Regions from separate parts of the Janthinobacterium sp. EB271-G4-7A genome, predicted to be linked through region 1. Evidence: predicted binding sites of a transcription regulator. Region 1 holds the regulator's gene; each other region holds the start of a gene.
The links. Region 1 encodes FNR, which switches genes on or off when oxygen is low (the NO sensors DNR and NnrR bind a similar motif). Its sites were predicted from a motif close to TTGATNNNNATCAA; they were not measured.
Positions count from the first base shown of each region.

Region 2: a site for FNR is predicted at 2,657-2,670, ahead of IGS58_RS13265 (XrtA system polysaccharide chain length determinant). Genes of this name have one in related genera too.
Region 3: a site for FNR is predicted at 3,021-3,034, ahead of IGS58_RS15810 (FliM/FliN family flagellar motor switch protein). Genes of this name have one in related genera too.
Region 4: a site for FNR is predicted at 2,659-2,672, ahead of paaA (1,2-phenylacetyl-CoA epoxidase subunit PaaA). Genes of this name have one in related genera too.

Region 1 covers NZ_JACYMI010000004.1:360,530-364,936, forward strand. The annotation lists gene IGS58_RS24540 (response regulator) at 1-1,040, opposite strand, end outside; gene fnr (fumarate/nitrate reduction transcriptional regulator Fnr) at 1,290-2,048, shown strand; gene IGS58_RS24550 (FixH family protein) at 2,052-2,576, opposite strand; gene ccoG (cytochrome c oxidase accessory protein CcoG) at 2,679-4,061, opposite strand; gene ccoP (cytochrome-c oxidase, cbb3-type subunit III) at 4,064-4,407, opposite strand, start outside.
Region 2 covers NZ_JACYMI010000001.1:2,922,051-2,926,457, reverse strand. The annotation lists gene IGS58_RS13275 (TIGR03016 family PEP-CTERM system-associated outer membrane protein) at 1-142, opposite strand, end outside; gene IGS58_RS13270 (XrtA-associated tyrosine autokinase) at 126-968, opposite strand; gene IGS58_RS13265 (XrtA system polysaccharide chain length determinant) at 985-2,514, opposite strand; gene IGS58_RS13260 (XrtA/PEP-CTERM system exopolysaccharide export protein) at 2,770-3,393, shown strand; gene IGS58_RS13255 (N-acyl amino acid synthase FeeM domain-containing protein) at 3,594-4,340, shown strand; gene IGS58_RS13250 (S1 family peptidase) at 4,345-4,407, opposite strand, start outside.
Region 3 covers NZ_JACYMI010000001.1:3,529,706-3,534,112, reverse strand. The annotation lists gene IGS58_RS15830 (flagellar motor switch protein FliG) at 1-542, opposite strand, end outside; gene fliF (flagellar basal-body MS-ring/collar protein FliF) at 520-2,250, opposite strand; gene IGS58_RS15820 (flagellar hook-basal body complex protein FliE) at 2,311-2,649, opposite strand; gene IGS58_RS15815 (hypothetical protein) at 2,674-2,913, shown strand; gene IGS58_RS15810 (FliM/FliN family flagellar motor switch protein) at 3,273-4,073, shown strand; gene IGS58_RS15805 (FliM/FliN family flagellar motor switch protein) at 4,075-4,407, shown strand, end outside.
Region 4 covers NZ_JACYMI010000001.1:416,607-421,013, forward strand. The annotation lists gene IGS58_RS01965 (M14 family metallopeptidase) at 1-1,066, opposite strand, end outside; gene IGS58_RS01970 (hypothetical protein) at 1,208-1,462, shown strand; gene paaX (phenylacetic acid degradation operon negative regulatory protein PaaX) at 1,560-2,489, opposite strand; gene paaA (1,2-phenylacetyl-CoA epoxidase subunit PaaA) at 2,757-3,746, shown strand; gene paaB (1,2-phenylacetyl-CoA epoxidase subunit PaaB) at 3,775-4,059, shown strand; gene paaC (1,2-phenylacetyl-CoA epoxidase subunit PaaC) at 4,074-4,407, shown strand, end outside.

The sequences.
Region 1 (4,407 bases):
GCTTCCGTCAGTTCGCCGATCTCGTCGCGCTGCTGTACCGGCACGGGGGTGAAACGGCTGCCGCTGGTGCGCAGGGCCAGCAGGGTATCGCGCAGGCGCACCAGCGGCGACAGCAGGCGCACGGTAACCCAGCCCAGAACGGCAGCGGCCAGCAGCGAAGCGAGGATGCTCCACAGCACCAGCCGGTACAGCACGCCATCGAACGGTTCGAAGGCATCCTCGACGGGCAGCGAGGCGGCCAGCAGCCAGTTCACGGATTTCAGGCGCTTGAAGCTGTTGACGGCCGTGATGCCGCGGCTGTTGGTGCTGACCATGCTGCCTTCGCCATCCTCCTTCAGCAGCTGGGTGGTCGTCAGGTTGGCGTTCGGCTTGCGCGGCTGCAGCAAACGGCTGGTATCGGGGTGCAGCACGTAGCGCGGCACGGCGCCGCGCGTGAGGATGAAGTAATAGCCGCTCTTGCCGATCTTTTCCGAGCGCAGGCGGCCCAGCAGATTGTCCTTGTACAGGCGCAGCACGCCGATCACCACGCCGGCCACCTGGCCATCGGCGGCCAGCACGGGCGCCACCATCTGCACGATGGGCATGCCGCTCGACTTGCCCAGCATCGGCTCGGTAATCATGGGCTGGCGCGTGCGCAGGACGGTCTGGAAATACTCGCGCTCGGCGACGTTGATGCCGGCGCGCCCCGTCACTTCCGGCATGTCGGCCACGATGGCGCCATGCGCGTCGAGCACCAGCACGTCGTCGAACAGCACCAGCATCGAGCGGCGCGCATAGTATTCGCGCAATTGGGCGGGCTGGGCGATCAATTCCGGCGGCTGCTGCCTGGCCGTCAGGGTGACAATCTGCAGCAGCATGCCCAGCTTGTCGTCGAGCTCGGCAGCGGTGCGGCTGATCAGCGATGACTGCTGGCTCAGCAGTACTCGGGTGAAGTCGTCGCGCATGTGCTGCACCTGGATCATGGTGACCAGCGCGATCATGGCGATCGAGGTCAGGCTGGTGGCCAGCGCGACTTTTGCTTTAATGCCGAGAGGCTTCATGATTTCCTTTTCAGTGCCGGGCGGCACAGGCGGCAGATAATGCTGTCAGGAATTTTCCTATCAATACCCCAGCTTGGCAAGCGCCGCCGCGCAAATTGCCCGCCCCGTATGGGCTTTTGACGATGTTGCCATATAATTAAAGGCTGGACGTCGTTTATTCGCCGAATTTACGGTGAAATTGGCATACGGCAACCCTGTATGCAGCTGTATGCAGTAAACTTGTTGTTGCATTTTCTAAAAGGTACCGACATGACTGAAGCGCTCCTCACTCCAACCTTGCCCACCGTGAACGTGGAGGCGTTGCGTGCACGATGCTCGACCTGCAGCATGCATCAATTGTGCCTGCCGATGGGCCTTGATGTGGGCGACATGGATCGGCTGGACCAGATCATCGGCCGCCGCCGCAAGATCGTGCGCGGGGCCTCGCTGTTCCGCATCGGCGACTCGTTCCAGAACCTGTACGCGATCCGCCTGGGGCACTTCAAGACCTACCAGATCAATCCGGGTGGCGAAGAGCAGGTGACGGGTTTCCAGATGGCCGGTGAACTGCTGGGCATGGATGCCATCAGCGCCGACCGCCACCACTGTAATGCCGTGGCGCTGGAAGACAGCGAAGTGTGTGAAATTCCGTTTTCCAGCCTGGAACAATTGCTGGGCAATATGCCGACCCTGCTGCGTCATTTCCACCGCATGATGAGCCAGGAAATCACGCGCGAGCAAAGCGTCATGCTATTGCTGGGCAATATGCAGGCGACCCAGCGTTTTGCCGCCTTCATCGTCAACCTGGCATCGCGCTATGAAGCACGCGGCTATTCGGGCAGCAATTTCCAGCTGCGCATGTCGCGCGAGGAAATCGGCAACTATCTGGGCCTGACCATCGAAAGCGTCAGCCGCTTATTGTCGAAATTCAAGAAGGAAGGCTGGCTGCGCGTCTCGAACCGCGAGATCGAAATCCTGCAGCCGGCCAAGTTGAAAGCGATTACGGCCGGCACGGACGTCTGCAAATAAGACTTACAGTTCTTCATCCGCGTGCAGCGCGATGCTGCGCTGCAGGGGCCAGGTCCAGATGCCGGACAGCCGCCACTCGCGTTTGTCGTTTTCCACCAGCACTTGCCAGCGGCTGCGCTCGAGCATCGGCAGTGCTACGGAAAAATTGCCGGCCGCATCGGGCTGCACCAGCAGCTTGATATCCTTTTCCGGCAGGGTCGCATGCGCCAGGTGCAGCTGCAGCGGCGCCTGATAGGCCTTGCCGAAGCTGTGCACGGAACCACTGAGGCGCGCTGCAGCCACGTCATATGACAGGCGCGTATCCATGGCCAGGTCGCTGGCGATCGTGTCGCGCTTCAAATCCTGGTTGATCGCCTTGCCCTGCTTGTAATAATCGCCCACCACCAGCGCATCGGGCTGCGTAAACGCGATATAGCCCATGAAGCTGCCGACGACCACGGACAGGCCGGGACCGATCATCAGCAGCCATGGCCAGCGATGCTTGTACCACGGTGCAACGGGGGGTTGCAGTTTCAGACTGTCGGACATGGTGTTTCTCCTGTTTAATCAGCCAGTCCCCGCATGGGGACCGGCCTTCCTGCAACTTCGTGGCGGCGGCGAGGGCACCCGGTCCCCGTCCGCCTTTCCTTGTTAACGTGGCACGATGAATACCGCGCTTTCACGCACATGCAGCGATGGATCGTCCAGCGATTGCAATTCGATCGCAATCTTGTTCGAGCCCTTCTCTCCCACGCCGTGCGGTACGCGCAGGCGGATCGGCCAGCCCAGCGTTTCCGTCGGCTGCAAGGTCACTTCTTCGCGCGTCAGCAAGGTCAGGCCCGGCAAGCCGGAAGCGCTGATTTTAAAATGCTGGCTTTGCTCGGACGTATTCATGATCTGCAGGCGGTAGACGTTTTCGATCATGCCGTCTTCGACTTCGCGCCCCATCGAACCGCGGTCGCGGATCACGTCCATTTTCAGGGGCGTGCGCAGGGCCAGCGACGTACACACGGCGATGATGATCAGGGCCAGGATGGAAGTGTAGATCAAGACGCGCGGGCGCATGGCGCGCTGACGTATCTGCTTCGAATTGAAGTTGTTTTCCATCGCATGGTCGGTGCTGTAGCGTATCAGGCCACGCGGCCGCTCGACCTTGTCCATCACGCTGTTGCAGGCATCGACGCAGGCGGCGCAGCCGATGCATTCATACTGCAGGCCGTTGCGGATATCGATGCCGGTCGGACACACCTGCACGCACAGGGTACAGTCGATGCAATCGCCCAGCTTGTCGTTGTTGCCGGCCTTCTTGCTCATGGCGCCGCGTGGTTCGCCGCGCTTGGCATCGTAGGTGATGATCAGGGTGTCCTGGTCGAACATGGCGCTCTGGAAGCGCGCGTAGGGGCACATGTATTTGCACACCTGCTCGCGCAGCCAGCCCGCGTTGCCGTAGGTTGCCAGGCTGTAGAACAAGACCCAGAACCATTCCCAGGGACCGAAATTGAGGGTGGTCACCGACTGCGCCAGTTCCTTGATCGGCGTGAAGTAGCCGACAAAGGTAAAGCCCGTCCACAGGGCGATGGCGCCCCATACCAGGTGCTTGGCGGTCTTCTTGAAGGCCTTGCGCACGGAGGGGCCCTGCTTGTCGAGGGCCATGCGCGCGCTGCGCGTGCCCTCGATGCGGCGTTCGACCCACAGGAAAATTTCCGTGTATACCGTTTGCGGGCAGGAGAACCCGCACCACACCCGCCCGGCAATGGCCGTGACGAGGAACAACAAATACGCACAGATGATCAGCAGGGCCGCCAGATAGATGAAATCCTGGGGCCACAGCACGACGCCGAAAATGTAGAACTTGCGCGTGGTCAAATCGAACAGCAGGGCTTGCCTGCCATTCCAGGTCAACCACGGCAAGCCGTAGAACGCCAGCTGGGTAAGCCATACGCATACCCATCGCCAGGTAGCGTAGCGTCCTTTGGCCTCGCGAGGGTAGATTTGCTCGCGGGCCGCATACATCTTGATGACTTGAGGTTCCATTTTTACTTTGCGGGCGCCTGCGGATTCGACAGGCTCCAGACATACGCCGACAGCACGTGTACCTTGGATTCGCCGAGGAAATCGCTGAAGGCCGGCATGGTGTTGCTGCGTCCCTTGCGTACGGTTTCCATGATGGTATCGGCGCTGCCGCCGTACAGCCAGGTCTTGTCCGTCAGGTTCGGCGCACCGAGCATCTGGTTACCCTTGGCATCGGCGCCATGACAGGCCATGCAGGCGCCAAACTTGGCCTTGCCCAGCACGGACTTGACGGGATCCGAGGTCGAGCTGGACAGGCTCAGCACATAATGGGCCACGTTCTCGACATCCTTTTCGGAGCCCAGGGCGG
Region 2 (4,407 bases), on a different contig from region 1:
TGTCCGTATAGCTTACACGCTGGCGCAGCGACGGTTTCACCAGCCAGTCGACGGCGCCGGCCGGCAGGGGCAGCAGCAGGGATAGCAAGGGCAGCAGCAGCGGCGGCGGTAGCGAAACCCCGCGGCTAATCGTAATGGCCATAGCCGTAGTAGTCGTTGCCGGGGAACGATTTGGTCTTGTTGTAGATCAAATGAATGTGTTCGCACGACTCGATCTGGCGCAGCGCTTCCTTGACGGCGTGCTGGGTCGTCGTTTCCGCCTCGACCACCATCACCACTTGTCCCATCTGCCCCACCAGCGCGTGCGCCTCGCTGGTGATCAGCAGGGGCGGCGAGTCGAAGACGACGATGCGGTCGGCATAGCGGCTGGCGATCTCGGCCAGCAACCGGCTCATGGCGCGGCTGGCCAGCAATTCCGTCGCGTGCTTGTTGCTGCGCCCGGCGGGCAGGATGCTCAGGTTGGCAACGTTGGTTTTCAGAATCACGTCGGCCATGGCCAGTTGCGGGTCGAGCAGCACGTCCATCAGCCCCGGTTCCGGTGGCAGGCCCAGTACTTTCAGCACGGACGGGCGCGCCACGTCGGCATCGACCAGCAGCACCGTGATATCCATTTCCATGGCGATGCTCATGGCCAGGTTGATGGCGCAATACGTCTTGCCTTCGCCCGGCATGGCGCTGGTGACGACGATCAGGTTGCCGTGGCGGATGGCCTCGGCGCCGCTGGCGCGCGCCTGGCGCAGCAGCGGGCGCTTGATGATGCGGAAATCCTCGGCCACCGAGCTGCGCCCACCATCGTGCGTGAGCATGCCTTGCTCGGCCAGCCGGGCCAGGTTCAGGGGGCGGTACTGGGGCGAGCGGGCCGTGTCCGCGCCCTCCGCACCCTGCGCACCGTCCGCAGCATACGGCACGCCGGCCTCGGCCACGCCCAGGATCGTGGGTTCCTGCTTGCCGCTGTCCTTGCTGGTCATCGTCGCTCCCCTGGATCTAGAATTTCAGCAGCGCGGCCGTCATGACCCCGCCGTACAGCACGAACAGGCTGCCCAGGCAGGCGCCAAAGCCATAGCGGGCGCGGCGGCGGCGCACCTGCTGCAGCGCCGTCCAGTTCATCGATACCGTGCCCAGCACGTTCAAGCCCGTGGCATCGCGCAGTTCGGCGGGACTGAGGAAGGTGGGGCGCACCTGGCTGATCAGCAGGGCCGTGGCGACGCCGGCCACCAGGGCCGCGCCCAGCGCCGCGCTGAACAGCAGCGGACGGTTCGGGCCGACGGGCGCATATTGCACCGTGGGCGGGTCGATGATCTTGAAGGCCATCATCTCGGTGGTGGAACTGAGTTCGCCCGACAGCTTGGCCGCTTCGCGCCGGCCGATCAGCTTTTCATAGTTTTCCTTGTTGATGATGTAGTCGCGGTTGAGCTGCGCCAGCTGCGACTCCACTTCGGGCACGGCATTGCTCTGCGCCAGCAGGCGCTCATTGCGCGCGCTGTATTCCTGCACGCGGGCCTTGATGGCGGCCACCTTGGCATCCGCGTCCGTCAACGCCACCTTCAGCTGCTGCAGCATGGGGCTGTAGTTCTTGCCCGGGTCGCCGGCCGCCGTTTTCAGCTTGCTTTCCTCGATCTTGCGTTCTTCCAGCTGGGCCACCAGGCGCTTCGAGGCAATGATGTCGGGATGCAATTCCGTAAATTGCATGCGCAGGCTGTCGAGGTTCTTGTTGATCGACGCGATGCGCTCGTCGAGTTCGGGATTCGTGATGGCCGAAGCGTTCGGCTCCAGGTCGAGCACGGGCTCGTCGCCCTCGATCTGGCTCTGGATGGCCTTGCGCGATTGTTCCGCCTCGACCAGTTCCAGCTTGGCATTGTTCAGGCTATCGGATGACATCAGCAGCTGGCTGCCATAATCGATGCCCTGGCGCGGCAGCAGCAGGTTGTTGCGGATCTTGAATTCCTTCACCAGGTTTTCCGCCGCGCTCAGCTTGTCCTCGTAATTCTTGATCTGCTCGTCGATGAATTGCACCGCCTTCTGCGTATCCCCTTTCTTGCCCTGGAAACTGCCTTCGACAAAGATGGTCAGCAGGCTTTGCACCACGTCGCGCACCAGCTTCGGGTCGCGCCCGCTGTAGCTGATGGTGTAGATGTCATAGGCATTGGTGCCGGTGATCTTGATGCGGCTCATCAAGTCGTCGAGCTGGGCTTCGTGCTCGCGCACGGTCTTCGAATCCAGGTCGAGGTCGACCATGCGCATTACGCGCTCCACGTTCGGCCGGCTGAGCAGGGTGCGGCTCATGATGGCCACCTGCTGTTCCGTGTTCGGCACGCTGGTCATGCCGGCCATCAGCGGTTTGAGGATGGTTTGCGTATCGACAAACACGCGCGCCGACGTCTGGAAGTCGTCGGGCAGGGTGATCACCTTGATGAAGCCGGCGATGGCCACCAGCCACGCCACCAGCACCGCATGCCAGCGGTATTTCCAGATACCTTTCAGGCTGGAAAGCAGTTGCTGTATCAATTCTTCCATGTCGCTTCCTTCAGGTGACGGTGCTGCACGGTAGATGGGGTGGCGGCGCGGACAACGACGGCATCTTGCAAGAAATGCTTGCCTGTTGGGTAAGCAAAGTATAGGGCGGCTGTGAAGCAAGATTTCCCAAGATGATTGCTTCTTGATACGCCTCAAGGTTCTCTTGCCAAGTTTTAATAATCATAGGAAGTTCGCGGCCCAGGCTGGTTCTGCGGGGCCGGCCATGGATGCGCCATCGACTCGAAGAGGCTCCGCATGAATCCGTTTCGCCGTGCATTTGTCTGCAACACGCTGGTTCTGGCGGGCGCTGCCAGCCTGCTCGGTGCCTGCCGCACGCGCCATCCGCTGGCACCGGCCGACGACAGCGCGCCCATGCACGATTACCTGATCGGACCGGGCGACTCCGTCAACATCATCGTCTGGCGCAACCCGGAAGTGTCGCTGACGGTGGCCGTGCGGCCGGACGGCAAGATCACCACGCCGCTGGTCGAGGATTTGCCTGCCAGCGGCAAGACGTCGACCCAGCTGGCGCGCGACATCGAGCAAGCGTTGAGCAAGTTCATCCAGCAGCCCGTGGTGACGGTCATCGTCACCAATTTTTCGGGCCCGTATGGCGAGCAGATCCGCGTCATCGGCGAGGCGGCCAAGCCGCAGGCGCTGCCATACCGGCTGGGCATGTCGCTGATGGACGTGCTCATCGCCGTGGGCGGCATTACCGATTTTGCGGCTGGCAACAAGGCCAGCATCATCCGCATGCGCGAAGGCAACCAGCAGCAGCTGCGCGTGCGCCTCGATGATTTATTGAAAGAAGGCGATATTTCCGCGAATGTCATGATGCGGCCGGGCGATGTGCTGCTGATACCGGAAAGCTTCTTTTAATAGCAAGCTCGACAATATCAAAACAGCATTTTTATTTGTCATTTTGTACTTGCGGGCAAATTTCAGCATGCAATTTTGCTATTGAATAGCACATTTCTTCTGTTTTTTTAGCTGGATGTGGGAACTTCTCCAGTTTTTATCTTGTCACAAGGCATTGGCTTCAGTCCGTCTCGACGGCGGCCGATGAACGTGAGGACAAGATGAGCTTTGAAGATGAACCCATTATTTCCTTCGACACGCCAGGCACCTTCAGTGACCTGGTGGTGGGCGAGGGGCAGATCGACCCTGCCATGGAGCATGAGCTCGACCTGCAGCGCTTTCATATCCGCATGGCCAATTCGCGCGGCCGGCGCGAGGCGGCCAGTTTGCTGATCCGCAAGATGTACGGCTGGCGCGGCTATGCCGTCGATCCCGGCATCGCGCATGCCCTGAATAAAATCACGCTGTTTGCAGAAACGGCCGGCAGCACCGTCGGCACCATGACACTGTGCCTCGACAATGACGAGACAGGCCTGCCCGCCGATGAAAACTTCCGCGACAAGCTCGACGTGCTGCGCGAAGAGGGGCGGCGCCTGTGCGAACCATCACGCCTGGCCATCGACAAGGGCGTGAGCAAGCGCGTGTTTGCGGCGCTGATTCATATTTCTTATATCTATGCCCACAATATTCACGGCTTTACAGATTACGTGATCGAAGTCAACCCGCGCCACGTGGTGTTTTACAAGCGCATGCTGGGTTTCAAGGACTTCGGCGGCGAGCGCGAGTGCACGCGCGTGGGGGCGCCGGCCGTGCTGCTACGGCTGGACCTCGATTACATGGGGGCCCAGATCCGCAAATACGGTGGCCTGATGGAACAGCATGGGGGTGAACGGTCGTTTTACCCCTTTTTTTTTCCGACATGGGATGAGCCTGGCATTACGGACCGGCTGAGGCAGGGGCGCAACTGATACCTCATTTGTTTTTCAGCAAGATCGCCTGCATGTAGCTGCCTGGAATCGCGTAAGTGATGCCGCT
Region 3 (4,407 bases), on a different contig from region 1:
TCGTCCAGGCGTGCCAGGTTCAGCAAGACCAGGTCGCGGCCTTCGACGGGCAGGGCATCGAGGATCTGGCCGGCCAGCGCGGGCGGCAGGAAGGCCAGGAATACGGCTTGCATCTGCACGTGCTCGTTGACGATGTATTCGGCCAGCCATTTCGGCGAAGCCCACTGCAGGCGCGCCATCTTGGGGCGGATCGCGTCGCCGTAAATATTGTTCAGCACACTATTTGCGATATCGCTGCCCAGCGCCATGTCCAGCGAGCGCTTCAGGTAGCTGCGCGAGGCGCCGTGCACGCCGCTTTGCTGGCGGTAGTCGTCGAAGAAGGTCTGCATGGCCGTTTTCACGGATTCGACCTTGATGCCGCTCATGCGCGACATCACTTGCGTGACTTCCAGCAATTCTTCACGCGACAGGCAGCGCAGCACATTGGCGGCCTGTTCTTCGCCGATGCTCAGCAGCACGATGGCCGCCTGTTCCACGGGGTTCAGGCTGACGCTTTCGTATTCTGCGCCGTCGGAGGGATTATTGTTGTTGAGTTCGGCCATTTTTCTGCATCCATTGTTTGACGACTTCGGCGACACGCTCGGGTTCTTTTTCAGCCAGCACTTTCAAGTGGTCGACCATCACGTCGACCGCCGAGCCAGGTGGCGGCAAGTCATAGTTTTCCAGCAGCGGCACGACCGGCATGTTGCCGGCGGCGGCCTCGCCTTCGAGCGCCAGCGGGCTGCCATTCACGCCCAGGGCAGGCGCGCCGGCGGCGGCCACGCCATTCGCGCCGGCGGCGCTGGCGCCGCCCAGTGCCAGGGCGGGATCGAGCTGTTTCAGTGGCGGCGGCGTCAGGCGCGTGGTCAGCAGGCGCAGCAGCGGACGCAGGATCAGGAAGTAGCCGAGGATGGCGCCCAGGGCGTACAGCAGCCAGCTGCTGAAATCGACGACGGTATCGCGCTCTTCCCACCACTGCGCCACGGGCGGCTTGGCCGGGAAGGCCAGCGCCGTCAGGCTCAGGCTGTCGCCGCGCTGGGCGTTGATGCCCAGGCCGCTGCTCAGCATTTTTTCAATATTGCCCAGTTCGGCAGGGGTCCAGCCCGTTTTCGGATTCGGTGCGGCGGCGCTGTTGAGGACGACGGCGACGCTGAGTTTTTCCAGGCGGCCACGGCTGCGCTTGATCTGCGTGATGCTGCGGTCGTAGGCGTACTGGCGCGTGGTGGCGTTCTTGCGGGCCGTGCCATCGTCGGATGGCTTCGGCGCGCCATCGGCGGGGGCGGCGCCGGCGGCGTCGGCCGGTGCCGGCACGGCGGCCGCTGGCGGACGGTTCGACAGGCTGCCGGGAATGCCGGCCACGGTGCGGTTGCGTTCCTGCTCTTCGCGCATCGCTTCGCTCGTTACTTTCGGGGCTTCGCCGTATTTTTCCAGCGTTTCGTCCACGCGGTCGTTGTTCACGGCGGCCGTCACGCTGAGCTTGAAGTTGTCTTCGCCGATGACCGGGCCCAGCAAGCCCGTGACGTTGCGGCGGATTTCATCCTGGAAGCGTTTCGCACCTTCGTTGCCGGCGGCCGAGGCATCGAAGCCGTCCGTCAGGTCGATGTGCGAGGACAGCAGGTTGCCGCTCTGGTCGACCAGGCTCACGCGCGTGGGCGCCAGGCTGGCGACGCTGCCGGCCACCATGTTGATGACGGCGGCGATCTGTTCCTGCGCCAGGGTGCGGCCCGGTTTCAGCGCCACCACGACGGAAGCGGACGATTTGTCGCCGTCGCTGGCGACAAACGAAGTCGATTTGGCAATCGACAGATGGACGCGCGCCGAAGCGATCGCGTCCATCGTCATGATGCTTTGCGCCAGTTCGCCTTCCAGGCCGCGGCGGAAGCGCACGTCCTGCACGAATTGGGAGACGCCCAGCGGGTCGTTCTTGTCCATCAGCTCCAGGCCGGCCGGCAGCTGCGCCGTCACGCCTTTCGATGCGAGCAGCATGCGCACCTTGCCCAGCATGGCGTCGGGCACCAGCACCTGGCCGCTGTCCGGATGCAGGCGGTAGGGGATGTGTTCCGCGTCCAGGGTGGCCATCATGTCCGTCACGGCCACTTTTTCGCGCGCGCCAAACACCGGCTTGTAGTTGGCCTGGTCGCGCCAGGCATACATGGTCACCATGGCGGTGATGCCGATGGCCAGCACGACGATGGGAACCAGGTTTTTCAGCAGGGCGGGCGGAATGGCGGGCTGGGCGCCAAGGCGCCAGCGCGCAAATGCGGACTTCATGGGGGTAATCACTTGGGGTAACTTTCGCTGGAAGGCTGGGCGTGGATCAGGACGTGAAGATTACAGAGGCAGTTTGATGAGTTCGTCGACGGCGCCCATGACCTTGTTGCGCACTTGCATCAACATGGAGAAGGACAGGCTCGCTTCCTGGCTGGCCAGCATGGCGCCGACCATGTCGTCGCTCTTGCCGCTGTCGACGTCGCTCATTTTTTGCGCGGCCATGCGGTCATCGCCGTTGACCTTGCCGATGGCGTCTTTCATGCTTTGCGCAAAGGAGAAGCCGGATTGTTCCGGCGCGCCGAACTGGGCGGCAGGCGCGATGCTGGCGCCCAGGGCGCGCGCGTCATTGCTCAGTGCTGCCAGATCGGCCTTGATCAGACCTGCGAGTTCGTTGCTCATCTTGCCCTCTACTTTCAATATGCGGTGACGTATCAATCAGAAATTACTGGTGTTGCCATTCCGGCAGGCATTACATCCAATGCCATCTCGCCCGGCCCGATTTCAGGACCCATCAGTTTTATCAGTTGCCACACCATCCGCTCAAGCAGACTCAAACAAACCCAGCAAACCCACGCCAACATGATTTACATGGCCATGACAACTAATATTTATCTGATAAAAGTTTCTGCTGGTGGCAATAAGAAGGACTGGAAACTGCCATAAAAACCGGAATCAGGTAAGCGGAATGGCGCACTGCAAATCACTATTTTGTCGCTATAAGCTTACCTCGGGGCAACTATAAAGTAAAGAGAGGATTGCCTCAAGGAATATTGATACATGGCAATATTTAGCATTTTCATGTATTGTTCAGCACCGTAGTCATCTAGCATGCGATACGATGCGCAATCGTTTGCTTGCGGATCGGTTTGCAAGGTCAAGATGATGCTGTATTTAATTTCGGGTGATCCGTATAATTTGTTCTGCCACCGCAATACGACATGACCCTCATGATAACCACTAAGACAGATCAAACTGTGCGCCATCAAGTCCTCGATTCTTGTCTGCTTGGACGTCCTGTCCATTTGCTGCATGTATTCGGCGCCCAGCTGCGCGACGACCTGGCCGTGGCCCTGCGCCAGCCGATGAGCCGTCGCTACTGGGGCAACTTCCAGATCGATGGCGTGAGCTTGTCGCGCGTGGAAAACGAGGACAGCGTGAACCGCTGGCTGAGTTTTTCCACGGCGGCCAGCCAGACGGGCTTTGCCCTTGAACGGCAGATACTCTTGAGCGTGCTGAACTATCGCTATGGTAGTGCCGGCGCCAAGGGTGCGCTGCCCGATCCGGCGCAGGTGCGCGTGACGGCCACGGAGGAGCGCCTCGCTGTGGTGCTGGGACAACAGTTGGTGAACAGCTTGTTTTCCCGCGTCCACAAGAACCTGCAAACCCTGGGCAAGAGCAGCGACATCGACACCAGTGCCGAGGTCGCCGTGCAGTCTGGCGTGCATCCGGCGCGCGGCAGCTGGATCGTCACCGTGGCGCTCAGCGACGTCGAGGCGGGGCAGAGCGGTCAGTTCTGGTTCTCGCTGGACAAGCGCCTGATGGCCGACGTGCTGCGCGGCCTGCTGCCCGAGCGCGCGCAAGCGAAGAAAGCCTTGCGTGGCAGCGTGCGCCCGCTCGCTTCGCGCCTGCAAGTGACCCTGGAAGGCCGGCTCGTCAGCAAACAGGTGCAACTGGGCGCCTTGTTCGACCTGCGCGTGGGCGACGTGATTCCCGTCAGCCTGAGCCGTACCGACGTCATGCTCGACGACTCCCGTTTATTTACAGCTGCTGTTTCCGAACACAAGGGCAAGCTCTGTTTAACCTCATTTGAAGATGTCGAATAATATGAATCTGAACGATACCAACCAGAGCGAAACCCTGCTGGAAGACCTGGGCGATGACATGATCATCGACCAGGGCGACGTGTCCGACGTGGCCAGCGGCCGCGCGCGGCGCGACATTCCGCAGATGATGCGCAAGATTCCCGTGACGCTGACCCTGGAAGTGGGCTCGGCCCGCATCTCGCTCGAAGAGCTGATGGCCATCGGCCCTGAAAGCGTGATCGAACTCGACATGCTGGCCGGCGAACCGCTGGTGATCAAGGTCAATGGCACGCCGATCGGCCGCGCCGAAGTGGTCGTGGCCGGCGAGAACTATGGCCTGAAAGTCATCGACCTC
Region 4 (4,407 bases), on a different contig from region 1:
GGGCGCCGCTCCAGCCCGTTTGCGGGTCGGGATCGTTGGCGTTGTCCTTGAACGGCAGTTCCAGGGTCAGCGACAGGCAGCCGAAGGCGTGGGTGATATGGGGCGAACCCATGGTCAGCACTTCCGGCGTGAACGGGCCGTCTTCATAGCCGTGTTCATCCTGGAAGTCGGGGCTGGCCACTTTGAAGTCGGCGATGAAGCGGTCTTGCTCGGCCTTTTGTGCCGGCGTGAAATTTTCCAGCGCATCGCTGCCGGCCACGAAGACGTAAGGCAAGCCTTCGTCGCCATGCACGTCGAGGAACAGGTCGCAGCCGATTTCATGCATTTTTTGTTTCACCAGGAACACTTCCGGGCTGCGTTCCATGGTCGGCGTCATCCATTCGCGGTTCAGGTTGGCGCCGGCCGCGTTGGTGCGCAGGTTGCCGTGCACGGAACCGTCCGGGTTCATGTTCGGCACCACATAGAAGACGGCGTCCTGCAGGCACTGGCGGGCAAACGGATTGGCCTGGTCCAGCAAGGCTTCGAGCATGCCTTCAACAAACCATTCGGCCATCGTTTCACCGGGATGCTGGCGCGCGATGATCCAGACTTTCTTCTCTGCATCGGCGTCACCGACCACCAGCAGGTTCATGTCGCGGCCTTCCACGGTGCTGCCCAGGTCGATCAAGCGTACCAGCGGCGACGCTTGCGCGCTGTCGATCAGGGCCAGGTGGCGGTCCCATGGGTATGGCTCGAAGTAGGCGTAGTACACGCTTTCTTCCTCGGGCGTGTGTTCGATAGTCATCACGGTGCCATCAAAGCTGGTGGGCACGCGGAACCAGGTTTCGCGGTCGTAGCTGGCCACGGCCTGGTAATCTTTCCAGCCGTCCGGGTAGGCTGACTTGCCTGCATTCATGAAGCGGATCGTGCATGCCTCGCCTTGTGCGCCTTGCAGGCGGAAGTAAAACCACTGCGTGATGTCGGCGTGGGAATCCTTGCGGATGTTCAGCTCGATGGATTGGGCATCGTCGGCGCGCAGCACCTCGATCGCGCCGGCATCGAATTGCTGGCTGATTTTAATGGTCATGTGTGTTCCTGATAAAAACGTATGGGTTTTGCATCGTGTGCAATGGCGCGATGATACCTGTTTTGCGGTGGTCTTTGTGCTGGCGCAAACGACGACGGACGCGCTTTGCTAACGTGATAGCTCCAATACGGGGAGAGCATCATGGATGACAACGGCAAACACATACGCGAACTGGAAAAGAAAGTCAGCGCCCTCAGCGATGCCCTGGCGCACCTGGGCAAGGGCACGACCTTGCAGGAATTGCTGCGCATCATACGTTTCCCCGGCTATACCACGCCGGCCGAATTCACCTTCAATGCCGCCATCCTCGACACCATGCTGGTGCAGGCCAATGCGCTGGAAAAGCTGGGGCAGGATTTGTTGGCGGGGGCCAAGCAGGTCGTCGCCAAGCAGTGAACGCCTGAGAAAATGCTTATGGCGGCGTTGCGTGGCCTGGGCGTACTCATCGTACTGCCTGCGGCCACGCGCCTGGCCCTGAACATTTTTCAGACGTTCAAGTAGTCAGTCCGCCGAAACGTTCAAAAAACCATGGCTCCACGTCCGGCGTCTGCTCATCCTCGCGCCGCAGGGTGGCCAGAATATGTTCCTCTGCCGCCGCGTAGGTAAGGCGGTAGAGGTCGCGCGCCAGGGCATAGGCTTGCGTGCCCGGCCACGGCTCGGGCAGCAGTTCGACGGGCAATTGCGGGTCGTGCAACTGCACACGGCGGTAGGCGTGCGTCAGCAGTGAGCGGATGACGAACGCTTGCTCCGCATCGAACACGGGCGCTTCTTGCAGCAGGGTCAGCAGCGGCTGGAAGCTGGCGATGAATTTTTCGTAGCCAGCCATCACTTCCGACAAGTCCCAGCAGTCGCCCACCATGTCGCGCAGGGGGCGCGTGCTGACGCCCGGCAACTCTGTTGTGTGGCAAACATACAGCTTGCCCTGCACCTCGTTGCGCACGAGGATATCTTCCAGCGCCTCCGTATTGCTGGCCGGATGGCCAAAGATGCCGGGAGAGATCAAACCATAGCCCGCCCACAATAATTCCTTGCGCAGCGCCCCCCGCTCGGCAGCGCCGATGCTGCCGGCCGGCCCGATCACCAGGGTCCAGCTGCCATCCCAGTGCACGACCAGCGGTGCATAAATGCGGCGATAGGCGCGTTCGAAGCGGGCCAGCGCCTCCGGGCGTATCGTATAGGCGCTGCGGCGGCCATCGCGCTGCGAGCTGAGCCAGCCTTCCTGCGCCAGGCGGAACACGCTGGTACGCAATAAACGGTCGTTGACGCCGAATGGCGCCAGCAGTTCGATCAGGCTGCCCAGCCAGATGGCGCCGCCGCGCGGCACGATGGCGTCGCCAAAGATGGTCATCACCAGGGACTTCGAGCGCGGTGGGTCGCTTTCCAGGAAATCGGCTATCCATGCCGTGCAGCGGGTGTTCTTCATGTGGTTCCGGTCTGGCCGTGTTGCGGTCGAATCAATAAAAGCAGCAGTTTACTTGGCTGCGCGGGTAGCGCGGCAATAATTTGCCGGAAGCGCTGGTGGCGCTCTGTAGTGTTTTCTCATCAGCAATATCATACGCACAAAAAAGCTGCACAAGATACGAATTTTTAAAATGATTCATATCAAGTGTATGCAAATCGTTTTTTGTATCGTATTATCTGTTCATCGCACCGCGTTGCTGCGCAAAATCAAAGACATGGGAGACAGATCATGTACGCACAAATGGTTGAAACCGGCCTCAAGAACGTCCGTTCCCTCGACGACATGGGTCAAGAAGAGCGCGCTTTCCAGGCACGCATCGACGAAGGCATCAAGATCGAGGCCAAGGACTGGATGCCGGATGCCTACCGCAAGACCCTGATCCGCCAGATTTCGCAGCACGCGCACTCGGAAATCGTCGGCCAATTGCCCGAAGGTAACTGGGTCACGCGCGCGCCGACCCTGAAACGCAAATCGATCCTGCTGGCCAAGATCCAGGACGAAGCGGGCCACGGCCTGTACCTGTACAGCGCCGCGGAAACCCTGGGCGTGTCGCGCGACGACTTGCTGGCCGCCTTGCACTCGGGCAAAGCCAAGTATTCCAGCATCTTTAATTATCCGACCCTGTCGTGGGCCGACATGGGCGCCATCGGCTGGCTGGTCGACGGTTCCGCCATCATCAACCAGATTCCCCTGTGCCGCTGCTCGTATGGGCCGTATGCGCGCGCCATGATCCGCGTCTGCAAGGAAGAATCATTTCATGCGCGCCAGGGCTACGACATCATGATGTCGCTGTGCAAGGGTACGCCGGCGCAGAAAGCCATGGCGCAGGATGCGCTGAACCGCTGGTGGTGGCCATCGCTGATGATGTTCGGCCCGTCCGACGCCGCTTCCGTCAACAGCGCCCAATCGGCGCAATGGCGCATCAAGCTGTTCTCGAACGATGAATTGCGCCAGCGCATGGTCGACCAGACCGTGCCGCAAATCGAATACCTGGGCCTGACCGTGCCCGATCCCGACCTGAAATTCAATGCGGAAACGGGTCACTATGAATTCGGCGAGATCGACTGGTCCGAGTTCAACAATGTCCTGAAGGGCAATGGCCCATGCAACCGCGAACGCCTGCAAACGCGCGTGAAAGCGTATGAAGACGGCGAATGGTTCCGCGATGCCTTGGTCGCGTATGCTGACAAGCAAGCTGCTAACAAAGCGGCAGCGTAAATACATAAGACAGATAGGGGATAGCAACATGAGCAAAGAATGGCCTTTGTGGGAAGTTTTCATCCGCAGCCAGCACGGCCTGGCGCACAAGCATGTGGGCAGCCTGCACGCTTCCGACGCCACCATGGCGGTCAACCATGCGCGCGACGTCTACACGCGCCGCAATGAAGGCGTGAGCATCTGGGTGGTGCGCGCGGCCGACATCGTCGCCAGCAGCCCCGGCGACAAGGGCGCCCTGTTCGAGCCGTCGAACAGCAAGGTGTACCGCCATCCCACCTTCTTCCCGATGCCGGAAGAAGTCAAGAACCTGTGATGGGAGCGCCGGCAATGGATGACAAAGTTAACTACTTGCTGCGCCTGGGCGACAACGCCCTGATCCTCAGCCAGCAGCTGTCTCAGCTGTGCGGCAAGGGGCCCGCGCTGGAAGAAGACATGGCGCTGACCAACGTGGCGCTGGACTTGCTGGGCCAGACGCGCTTGTGGTTCAGCTACGCGGCCGAACTGGAAAACGCGGGCCGCGACGAGGACGACATCGCCTTCCTGCGCGACGCCCACGATTTCAAGAACTGCCTGCTGGTCGAACAGCCGAACGGTAACTATGCCGACACCATGATGCGCCAGTTCTTCTTCGACAGCTGGCACTACTTCCAGCTGCTGGAAC